Regions from separate parts of the Tissierella carlieri genome, predicted to be linked through region 2. Evidence: riboswitches for the same ligand, from Rfam matches in the RefSeq annotation. Region 2 holds a riboswitch; each other region holds the start of a gene.
The links. A riboswitch is a leader RNA that binds a small molecule or an ion and turns the genes downstream of it on or off. The one in region 2 is predicted to bind cyclic di-GMP.
Positions count from the first base shown of each region.

Region 1: linked by a shared signal. The riboswitch ahead of KQI38_RS00335 (sigma-70 RNA polymerase sigma factor region 4 domain-containing protein) and the one ahead of KQI38_RS06885 (TasA family protein) in region 2 are both predicted to bind cyclic di-GMP.
Region 3: linked by a shared signal. The riboswitch ahead of KQI38_RS18700 (transglutaminase-like domain-containing protein) and the one ahead of KQI38_RS06885 (TasA family protein) in region 2 are both predicted to bind cyclic di-GMP.

Region 1 is NZ_JAHLOH010000004.1:34,418-38,239, forward strand. It holds gene KQI38_RS00320 (M56 family metallopeptidase) at 1-1,119, shown strand, start outside; gene KQI38_RS00325 (S8/S53 family peptidase) at 1,280-1,522, shown strand; gene KQI38_RS00330 (hypothetical protein) at 1,565-1,738, shown strand; cyclic di-GMP riboswitch class I at 1,818-1,905, shown strand; gene KQI38_RS00335 (sigma-70 RNA polymerase sigma factor region 4 domain-containing protein) at 2,303-2,773, shown strand; gene KQI38_RS00340 (hypothetical protein) at 3,336-3,716, shown strand; gene KQI38_RS00345 (recombinase family protein) at 3,810-3,822, shown strand, end outside.
Region 2 is NZ_JAHLOH010000025.1:29,696-33,517, reverse strand. It holds gene KQI38_RS06895 (transglutaminase-like domain-containing protein) at 1-282, opposite strand, end outside; cyclic di-GMP riboswitch class I at 295-369, opposite strand; gene KQI38_RS06890 (hypothetical protein) at 560-1,426, opposite strand; gene KQI38_RS06885 (TasA family protein) at 1,484-2,032, opposite strand; cyclic di-GMP riboswitch class I at 2,062-2,140, opposite strand; gene KQI38_RS06880 (hypothetical protein) at 2,145-2,681, opposite strand; gene KQI38_RS06875 (signal peptidase I) at 2,694-3,266, opposite strand; gene KQI38_RS06870 (VWA domain-containing protein) at 3,296-3,822, opposite strand, start outside.
Region 3 is NZ_JAHLOH010000051.1:3,699-7,520, reverse strand. It holds gene KQI38_RS18705 (collagen binding domain-containing protein) at 1-2,152, shown strand, start outside; cyclic di-GMP riboswitch class I at 2,347-2,431, shown strand; gene KQI38_RS18700 (transglutaminase-like domain-containing protein) at 2,445-3,233, shown strand; gene KQI38_RS18695 (ABC transporter permease) at 3,283-3,822, opposite strand, start outside.

The DNA.
Region 1 (3,822 bases), on a different contig from region 2:
GATGAAGCAGCCTATTTTGAATTGCTTAATCATATACCAGAGAGTTGGGAAGATATTAAACAAACAGATAGGGATGTTTATTTCATTCTTAATGTATTAACTCCAATCATCGCAGAGAAATGGGAAACATGGAATTTTGGAGGCAATAAAGTGTGGGATACAGGAAAGATAGAGTATGGAGCGAGCTACACCATATTGGACGCCGACACACTCACAATGGGGGAAAGAAATCAAGCCATTGAAGGCATAAATGCGGATATCAGCAACTTTGTGGAAGGTAAAAGTAAGAGCGAACTTACAGATGAAACTGCTATACAAACGCTATTAGAAGCTGAAAGTAAAAAATGGGTGAAAAAGTACAGCGATCCGTCACTGAAAGTAGCATTTTCATTTTTATCGTTTCGGGCAGAAGTAATTAACGAACAGGAGCTTGAAAACGTATCAATACCATTGAAAAAGTCAGAGGAGAATGAGCTTGAAAATGCTACCTCGGAAGATTTTACATTGTTCCTTTCTCTAAAAACAAAGGGATACGAAAAACTATCCGTTGCCGATTTCAATAAGGAGATTGTAGTAACTATGGAGGATGATGGAAAGTATCCTCAAAAAGTTTTTGAAAAGATTAATAACAGTTTAAAGTCAGGAACTTATCCAGTAACATTGACACAGCAAGATCTGCACTTCTTAAGTATCACATTAAATGCATCTATCACTGAAAATGCAGTAAAACATATGCAGCAGTATACAGATGAAGTTATGCGTCCGTATATATCTAACAGCATAAATCGAGAGTTGACTACTCCAATATCTGGAGGTAATACAGAAATGACAACTTTCCAAGCGACAATTGAATATACCCTATGCTATGATATACTTGATGAAAATAACCTTACTGTCGCAGAGCGTGACCGGGCCTTGATGGGATTAATAAATGGAGTTCGAGCATTTATCTATAGCAAGAGTGAAGATGAATTGGTTGGAGGTAAGGCTGCTTTAGAATCCAAAATTGACAGGTTAGAAAAGCAATATAGCAATAAGCGGATACAGCTAAGTGTAGAAAATCTTATTTATCAAATACATGATGAACGGGATGTAGAAGCACTTCGACATAATAATTAAGAGCATCATCCATTCATCTTTGTCATCCAATAATTATTATAAAAAACTCTGGAGAAGTACCAGAACTATGTTTCGATTATTGATGATGGTGTAAATCCGTTATTAATCCTGAAGAATTGTTATTGTTATGAAGTTGCCGACATAGAAGTGAAAGCCGTTCATGCCAGACGGTATAGGTCACGCCACGAGAATAGCATCAGTTATTGATGAAAAATGTGAGTATGGAGTTACTATATATAGTATTAAGATTTTTGAGCATACTCTTGAGCCAGTAAATTTCGAAAAACTTGTTATCGCGTTAAATTGGTGTCTTATAAATGATATTGATGTTATTAATCTCAGCATGGGATCAGTTCAATTTACTGACAGAGTCAGATTTGTAGAACTTATGACTGAAAACTAGAAAAGCGAAATTATTGTTGTCTCAGCGTATAGTAATGATGATTTGCTCACATTTCCGGCCTCTCTGAATTCTGTTATAGGTGTTAAACATGATACATTTGGATTTTTACAACCTACTGATCATATTTATTGTGAAAAACCAATCGATGGAATCGATGTAGTTAGTGGATGTCAAGATTCGTTTTTTGGAGTGTATCATGAAGAATATAATAGCTAGATTATTGATGGTAGTTTTTATTTTTCTGTACTTTTGAATTTCCTATTAACCTTATATTTTATATAATTTAAGATATAAATAGAGTTAAGGGCAAACCTGTCAAAAGACAGGGACGCAAAGCTATAGGATCTAAGATGCTGTTGCATTATGATAGCCTGGCTGCCAGAAGTTCCAAGTCATAAAAAAGACCTGCTCTTTTCTAAAAGGGCAGGTCTTTTTATGCATAAGCGGCTTTTGATTGAACATGTTTTATTGGATATCACCCTTTTGCTATTGACCAAGGTGAAAGTGAGGTACAAAGATGAATCTCATACACATATGTTTTTTTGGGAGGTTGAATTGAAGATGTTCTATCTACATATGGCCTTCTAACAACTTCATATTACAAGAAGCCAACAGTTTGCCAAAGGCATTCTGCTGGCTTTTTTTGTTCGACAAAAAGGCACCAGTTCCGACCAATAAGGTTACTTTTCGATTGGAAGCCTTTTATTTTATATAAAAAACTGCTGGAACTGACCCGCTGTAGATCTCCGCCGCTTGTTCTTCATTTTGGATTTAAAAATCATGAAATGGAGGACAAGCCCTATGGTTAAACGAAAAAGAAGAACAAATTATAGCCAGGAATATCCTGACTTAAGTAAAGAAATTATTGAGGTGTTGAAAAAAAGTGACCGAAAGATGGAGTATCAACAATATGACCTGAAGGCAGAACGATGCAGAATTGATTATGCAAGGCAAACTGTAACTTACATACCAAGCCGCGAGGATTCCTATGAACGGCTATTGGTGGAGAATCGGCAGTTTGCAGCTGAAGGTGAAAGTGTTGAGGATGCGGCAGTAAAGTCAATAATGATTGAGAAAATGAGGACCTGTCTAAAACTACTTACTCCAGCGGAACAAGAGCTAATCACCGAGTTATATTTTAAAGGTAAGAGCGAGCGACAATTATCGAAAGAAACACATATTCCCTATATGACTATTCATGACAGAAAGGTTAGAATTCTTAATAAATTAAAAAAACTTATAGAAAAATAAAAATATTTCCGTGCACCCCCCTCACTCAACGTGGAAGTAAGTGAGGGGGTTTTTTTATTCTCCCTTTTGCTCCTTGAAAATTTCATATCCGGTAACTTAAATACATGAGCTGTTCAGCCGTGATGAGCGGCAGCGACTTTGATGGGCGCGCCAAGACTGCCTGCGGATGGGTAACGGACATCCGTCGAACCGATGGCATCGAAGGTTACGAGCGATAAAGCCCGTTCATAAAACGGTCTGTGGTGGACCGTATCGCAATGAAATGGACAGTGATAATGCTACTTCCGCCCAGCCACAGACATCGCAATGGGGGCGGCTCGCAGAGATCCTGGGAGAGGTGAAATTCCTATGGCGTTTGCTTAACCAGCAAATCATTTATGTTGCCGCCCTGTAAGCCGTAAGGCTTTTGTGCTTCGGGAAGTAGTGTCGAATAGAAGCATTGTAATAGTTTTAAAATGAAGAACAAGCAGATCGTTTGATCTTAGAAACTATGCTGCAGGGGATTTATTCCCTGCAGCATCCTTGTAAGATTAAACAGAAAAAAGAACAAGGAGGAATCATTATGGAAAATCAAAAAATGGATGAGCTAATTGGCAAGGATATGGTTATTGGCTATGTATACGACTATGACGGAAACCGTAAAGCATATTATTTTGATAATACTCCGTCTAACATTGCCAGTTTCATCATGCTGCACAAGGAAAACACAGATAAAATGATTTTAACGGATATTGCTGACCGCTTGGTTTTGAATACTTTCAGAGAATTCATCAACCAATGCCCGGATCAAAAACTACTGCAGGAGATTCTGAAAGACTTGCTCCCTATGCAGATGGGTGAGAAAGATACAGTCGAATTTCTGATTGTGGATGAAGCGGAGTATCAAGCTTTTTTAGATGAAGAAGAGAGGCAAGTGGTAGAGGCAGAACTTCAGATGTTGTAGTCACTGCTGAGCTACATGAGTAAGCATTGATTAGGCGATAGGATACAATATTCCTCTCGCCTGTTTTTTTAGAATTAGAACGGAGGGTTATTTATGAAGGAAAAGA
Region 2 (3,822 bases):
CTTATATTTATCTCCAGATGTATTTTGCAATATTTTTATTGTATATGTTCCTTTTCCTAATTGTAGAGGAATTATTTCAACTGTTTTATTTAGACTATAATAGTACTTTTCACTTTCTTTTTCAACCATAATTCTCATACCTTTATCCTCTTTTAAACTTTCAACTTTAACAAGATTGTCATCTAAAGCCGATATTGTATATAGAGATTCCCCAATAGCTTGTCCTGCAAAAGCAAATAGAAAAACAAGTATATATATTATGGAAAAATATCTTCTTTTCATTTAAACTCTCCTTTCGGTAGCTGGCTGCCTTCTTTAGGCCCTATAGCTTTGCGTCCTTGAGTTTCCTCAAGTTTGCCTTTATCGCTTGACAGTTTACAAAAGATATTCTTACACTTTTGTACTTGTCATATAATTTGAATATTAAGTTAACATAATTCTAACATATTAATTCCAAGGTTTAAAAGTTAATTTTTTGTAATAATTTAATTCTATTTTATTTAAATATACACATCTTAGATGCCTATATAAACAAAATAGCTGGAAGATTAGTTTCCAGCTATTTTTTCCTCTTAAATCCCATCTGAACTCCTATGAATAAAAATAACATTCCTGCACCGTAGAATAAGCTAGATGGAATTTCACCAGTTCTTGGCATTTTCAAAACTGATTGTGGAATTTTCTCTTCTATTATTTCTTCCTCTTCAATTATTTTAGGTGCAACTTCTGGAATTTTCTCTCCTATTATTTCTTCCTCATTTTCTTCTGGTATTGTTTCCGGAATCCTATCTTCTATTATTTCTTCCTGTTCCTCAAATTCCTCTGATTCCTCTGGTTTTTCTGGTTCTTCTGGTTCTTCTGGTTTTTCTGGTTCTTCTGGTTCTTCTGGTTCTTCTGGTTCTTCTGTTGGAACATCAGATTCAGCTATAAAAATCCACTTTACCTCTACTCCCGCACCCTGAAATTCATTACCTGTTTCTGGTCCCGGTAAATAAACTGCCGCATTTAAATCCTTAATATCATTAGGATTAAATACTCCTAAACTGATACTAGAAGTAGCAAAATCTTTCATCGATCCAGAGTAAACTATATTCCCATGAAGATACACTGTCAAATTTAATTGTTCAAATAAATCTATATCTCCTTCTTCTGGAATTGGACTCATTCTTTCCGCCCTCATATATAGATAAAATGACGATCTGTAATTATTTTTTATAGTGATCTTGGCCTCTTTTGTATCACCTGGATTTAATCTATTTAAATCAAACAATTTTGTACTAGTTGGTATTATCTCCAATCCTAAATCAGTTCCTATTAGCTCCAAGTCTTCAGCATAAGAAATACTACGACCAAATGAATTTAAAGTTCCTAGAACTAAGGAAAGAACTCCTATAAAGATAAATGTTTTAGATAAAAATCTCCTCATATCCTACCCTCCTTACGAGGTATTTCTAAGGAAGGCATATGCCTTCCTTAGATTATATTATGGTAATACTTCTAGACCTAGATCAACTGGGTTAATGCCCCATTGGTCATTGATTGCACCATTAGTTGCTTGAATTGCTTCAGCTTCTACTGTTAATGTAAATGTAGCATCTTGATATTCATTCCCCATTTCTCTGCCTTTAAATTTTACTTCTTCTATTACATTTGATGTAGCAGCTCCTGGCTGTACTATATTTTTATAATAATACCATCCATCTCCACCGTCAATCCAATCAGATAATATTGTGTATTCTACAACATCAACTGGTAATTCCGGATTAAATTCAGGAGTTAATTTAACTCTTATATATGCTCTTTTTGAACCAATATTCTCAACACGCACTACCTTAGAATGTGTATCTCCTGGATTCACATTTTCTATACCATTCTCTGGAAACTCATCAATTAAATTAATATCAACTGTACCTGCTTTAAAAGTATTTACTACCGGCTTTGCTTCTGCTGTAAACCATGCCATTGTACCACCGACTACTAATAGTACTGCCAAAATAACTACTGATCCTAACATTATACTACGCTTTTTCATTTCTTTTCCTCCTTTTAATTTTAATCCTATTTTGCAGCTAGGCTGCCATCAAAAGAAGGCCCTATAGCTTTGCGTCCTTAAGTTTCCTTAAGTTTGCCAATTTTTACTTCCCTTATGGTGCTGGAACTCCTTCTGGAAAAGGTAATGTTGATATTCCCCATATATCCTTCCAAGCATTATGGGTTATTTGGGCACCTTCTGCTACTGCCTTTATGCTGAGAGTCTTTCCATCATATTCGGGACCTAAAGATGTAAAAGTTACACTTTCGAGCAATAAGCTTGTTACTTGATCCTTCGTCAAATAATATTTGTAATAGTAATGTCCATCTCCGCCATCAACCCAATCTCCAAGATTTAAATTTAGTTGAACATTAGATATTGGTAAACTAGGTTCACTCCATTCTGGAATTAATCTGATCCTTACATAAGTTCTTTTTGTTCCTAGGCTTGCTACCTGAACATTCTTTGTATAGGTTCCAGTACTTACATCTGTTATATCTTCAAAGCCTGGTTCTAAGACTTCAACCTTAATTGTGCCCATTTTAAATTTATTAGCAATAGATTCAGTTGATATAAACCATGCAAAAACAACCGTCGAAATTAAAATTATTAATGCAATTGTGGATACTGCAATTATTTTCTTTCTCATAAGCATCCATCCTTATACTACATATTTGTTTGACTTTCTCAATTTCCCTACAATCATCGGCATTATTATCCACAAAATTGTCAATGTTATAAGGATTCCCATTCCTAATTTCGTATTTAATACTCTAAAAACCTTGCCTACTAATGGGACTTTGAATACTACCTTACCTATCAATTGTTTTCCTTCAAGGGGCATTGGGTCATTAACTTCATTGGCATCACCTTTAGTTGTAAAAAATTCACCATGATTTTCTATATCTATTACCCTATGGGTAATTCTAGAATTCTTGTTATGTCCATAGTAGGTAATAATGTCCCCTTTGTTTATTTCATTAGCCTCTAATTCTCTTACTATTATCATAGAGTCTATCTTTATAGTTGGACTCATACTACCACTATCTACTATATATAATCTATGGTTAAGTAGCGTGGGCTCTTTACCTGTAATCTTTGATTGAACAGTTATAAATATTAGTACAATCATAATCATCATGAAGATTGTAAAGAATATATTGCCAATGATTTCTAATTTCTTTTTCTTAGTTTTTTCTTTTAATTCTTCTTCTTTAATTTCATTCTCTTCCACCCCATAATTCCCCCTTCCTCTGTTGCATTTTATGCATTATTAAATTTATTATCTATTTCCACTGTTGCTGGTATAATAAAGTAATCTAGTTTTGTATATAGTAATTTATCTTTAATTGGCAGAGAACTATGATTTCTCGTTTCACCTACGGTAAAGCTATTTACCTTTGGATCTGGATCTTCCCAGAACCATCCATCATTATCTCTTTCATTTATTACATCTATTGAAACATTCCAATCATCATACCCTATTGTCAGCTCGTATGTGTTACCTGATACATAACTAATGCCCCCACCGCTCATACCTATTAATTTGAAGTTCATTGGTACAATTTCTCTAACTGTATAAGTTCCAGGTAATAGGCCCTTGATTGATTTTGACTGCCCTGAATTAAGAGATACAGCCCAAGTCTTTTTATACTGTCCAGTTGGTCCTTCTAATATAATATCGAAGTCTTTATCTCCATATCCTGAACTATTTAAGAGTTTTGTAAATGTCAAAGCCCTCAATCTAAATTCTGGTATCGGAAAATATTTCTTAGCATCATTTCCGTCTA
Region 3 (3,822 bases), on a different contig from region 2:
TGACTATAGTAAGCACAACGATTTCCTAGAAAAAGGAGCAGTTGGTGTAAAGGATAAGAAGGTGTTTACAGGAGATGAAGTTAACTGGGAAGTTAATGTTAATGAAAGTCTATCAATAATCAAAGATGCAAAGATAGTTGACACCATGAGTCCAGGACTTGTATATGTAGGAGATAGCCTTGAAATCTTTAGATTAGAAGGTTCAACTGAGGTTAAATTAATCAAGGGTACAGATTATAACCTTGATGTAAATACAGATGCTGACGAAACAGTTCTAACCATAGACTTTGTCAAAGACGTTGAAAATATCTTGATACTAAGATACAAAACTATTGTAACAAAAACAGATGGAGAAGTATTCAATAATGTAGAATTTGCTGGAACAGGTATTGAGAAAAAGACCATACCAGTTGAAAAACTAAAAGTAAGACAATTCTCTGATGCAGGTGGAGAGTGGGATCCAAATAGAGGAGCATTAAGGATCACTAAAGTAGATTCAGAGGAAAACGAAGTTATAACTAGCAGTGAAGCTACATTTACACTATGGTACGATTTAAATGGCAAAAGAATTCAATTTGGTGATGCAGAGTATACTACTGAAAGTGGTATATTAACTATAGGAAACCTACCTTTTAGAACCTACTATTTAAGAGAAGAAGTAGCACCAAATGGATATGTTAGATCAGAAGAAGAAATGGAAATAGTAGTAAATAAGGCATATGATAAAAACGAAGAGAATATTGCAGTAGGAAGCTTTGAAAATACCAAAGAAAAAATAGAAGTAAAAGGAACCAAAGTATGGAACGGCGGAGCAGATCCAAGACCAACAACATGGTTTAAACTATACAGACAAATAGGTACTGAAGAAGCAGTAGAAGTACTAGGTGCAGGAATCAAAGAACTTTCAAATGGTATAACAGAGGTGACTTGGGAAAACTTAGACAAAACCAATATTGACGGTACACAATATATTTACTCTGTTAAAGAAGTGAATGAACAAGGTGAAGATTCTTCCCCTGAAAACTATGTAAAAGCAGAGAATGGTCTAGAGGTAACCAATCATTATGTTAGTCCTACAGATGCAAGTGCTAGAGCAATTAAGAAATGGGACGGCGGAGAAAACCCAAGACCAACAATATGGTTCAAGCTATATAGACAAATAGGTAGTGAAGAAGCTGCAGAAGTGCCAGGTTCTGAAATCAAAGAATTGCTAGATGGCACAACAGAAGTAGTTTGGACTGGTCTTACAAAGACGGATGAAAAGGGAAATAAATATATCTTTAGTGTAAAAGAAGTAGATAAAGATGGTAATGACTTTGAACCAGAAGATTATAAAAAGGCAGAATCTGGTCTGAAGGTAATGAACATCTATACTAAGACTTCAGTTACAGGCAAAAAGGTGTGGATTGGCGGACCAAGGATAAAGCCGACTATAGAATTGCAGCTATACAAAGATGGTGAACCGTTTGGTGTACCAGTGAAATTAGAAGACGGAAAAACAGAATATACTTGGGATGAATTAGACAGGATGGATATTGATGGAAATGAATACGAGTATACCATAGACGAGGTTAAAGTACCAAGTGGATATAGAAAATCAATATCAGAAGATGGTCTAACAATAACTAACAGATATATACCACCAGTAGACCCAGACCCAGAAAAACCAATAGATCCAAAACCGCCGGTGGATCCGGACCCAGAAAAACCAACAGATCCAGAACCACCAACAAAACCACCAGTGGATCCAGAGAAACCTGTTGAACCTGAGAAACCAGTAGATCCAGAAAAACCAACAGAACCAACAGAACCTACTGAACCAACAGAGCCTACAGATCCAACGGAGCCAACAGAACCAGAGGAGCCTGAAATACCAATAGTTATTACACCTCCTAAAGGTGGAATTGTTGAGTTTGATAAAGATGGCAAATGGAAATATACTCCAAATCCAGGTTTTACGGGTAAAGATAGCTTTGTCATAAAACATCCAGATGGAACAGAGGAATTGATAGAAATAGACGTAGAAGCTCCATTAGGTGGGATAGAAAAAGAAACCTTACCAAAGACAGGGCAAGCTAATTCAATATTAATGTATCTTGCAGGATTATTCTTCATAGTAGTAGGAATAATTCTAAGAAAAAAGATAGCATAACAAACTAAGGCAGAGAATATTCATATTCTCTGCTTTTTGTACGTAATAAACATTAGTTTTAAACAATGGAATTTGGGTATATAATGGATATAAAATTATATAAAAATTTCAAATAAGTAGGACAAAATTCCTATTCACTTAAATAAAATAATATGGTAAACTATAGAAAATAAATATAATTTATTGGTGCTTTCCACCGATAAAGGCAAATCTAGTGAAAGCTAGAGACGCAAAGCTAAAGGGCCTTCCTTAGAAATAAGATGGCAGCCAGTTACCGAAAGGAGAGTTTTTTATGTTCAAAAAACATAGGATTATACTCTTACTAGTTATCACTTTATTACTATTCTCAGCAGTAGCTCAAGCAGCTGATGATTATATTGATAAATCCCAAATAAATAGTGGAGTAATAAAAATCAACAATAATAATGGCAAGGTTGGAGCAGTAAGAGTTAGCAAAGGCAGTACAAGCTATGATTATATATTAAAAGGAAACGATACTATACCTTTACAACTTGGAAATGGTGAATACACTATATTGGTATTAGAAAGTGTAGGGGGAAATAAGTTCAAGCAAATTGCAAAGGAAACTATTGCACTAAAATCAGTAGATTCAAATGAAATATATTTACAATCTATTCAAATGATCAATTGGAATAACGATATGGATGCCATAAAAAAGGCAAAGGAACTAACTAAAAACGCTAAAAATGATAAGGAAAAGGTAGAAGTTATTTACAACTATATCATAACTAATATAAGCTATGATAATGATAAGGCAAGTAATTTAAGTTCCAATTATATACCAAAAATAGATGAAACATTGAAATCACAAACAGGAATATGTTATGATTATGCATCTTTATTGGCAGGAATGCTTAGATCTGTAGGAGTGCCTACTAAATTAGTTATGGGACGTAAGAATGATATTAAAGAATATCATGCATGGAACCAAGTATATTTGGCAGATAACAATGAATGGGTTAATATAGATACAACGTATGATGCTGGACTTAAAAAAGGGAATGCAGCTACTACTATGATAAAAGATGAAAAAGATTATAAAATAGAAAAAGAATATTAAAATAAAAAGGGAACTTATCATTGATAAGATCCCTTTTTTAGATATTATATTATTTATCCTTTAACATCTTAATAGCCTTTGTAATTTTTATAGGATTACCGTATATTAAAGTACCCAATCTATATATCTTAGCCCCAAATATTCCAGTAATGATAGTTGATACAGCTAATATCAATAGAGAAGTTACTATTTGTAAACTTGATACATTTCCCATAGATACCCTTACAAACATTGCCATAAAGGATGTAAATGGAATAAATGAAGCTACTTTTAATGCATACATATCTGGGTTTGTAAGACCCATCATAGAGATAAAGAAAGCAACAATAAATACTATAGTAAGCGGTGTTGAGCTTGTACCTACATCTTCAGTTCTAGATACTAAGGCACCAATGACACCATAGATAAATAGATAGAAAAGATATCCTAATATTCCAAAGATAGAAAATGTAGCCAATACATTTCCGGGAATGTTAAAGATAAAGTCTAAATTATTATCCCAAGCTTGGATATTTAATTTATAAGTTATACTAGCTACCAAAATCAAAGCACCGAACTGTATTATTCCAGCCAAAGCGCCAGCTATTAC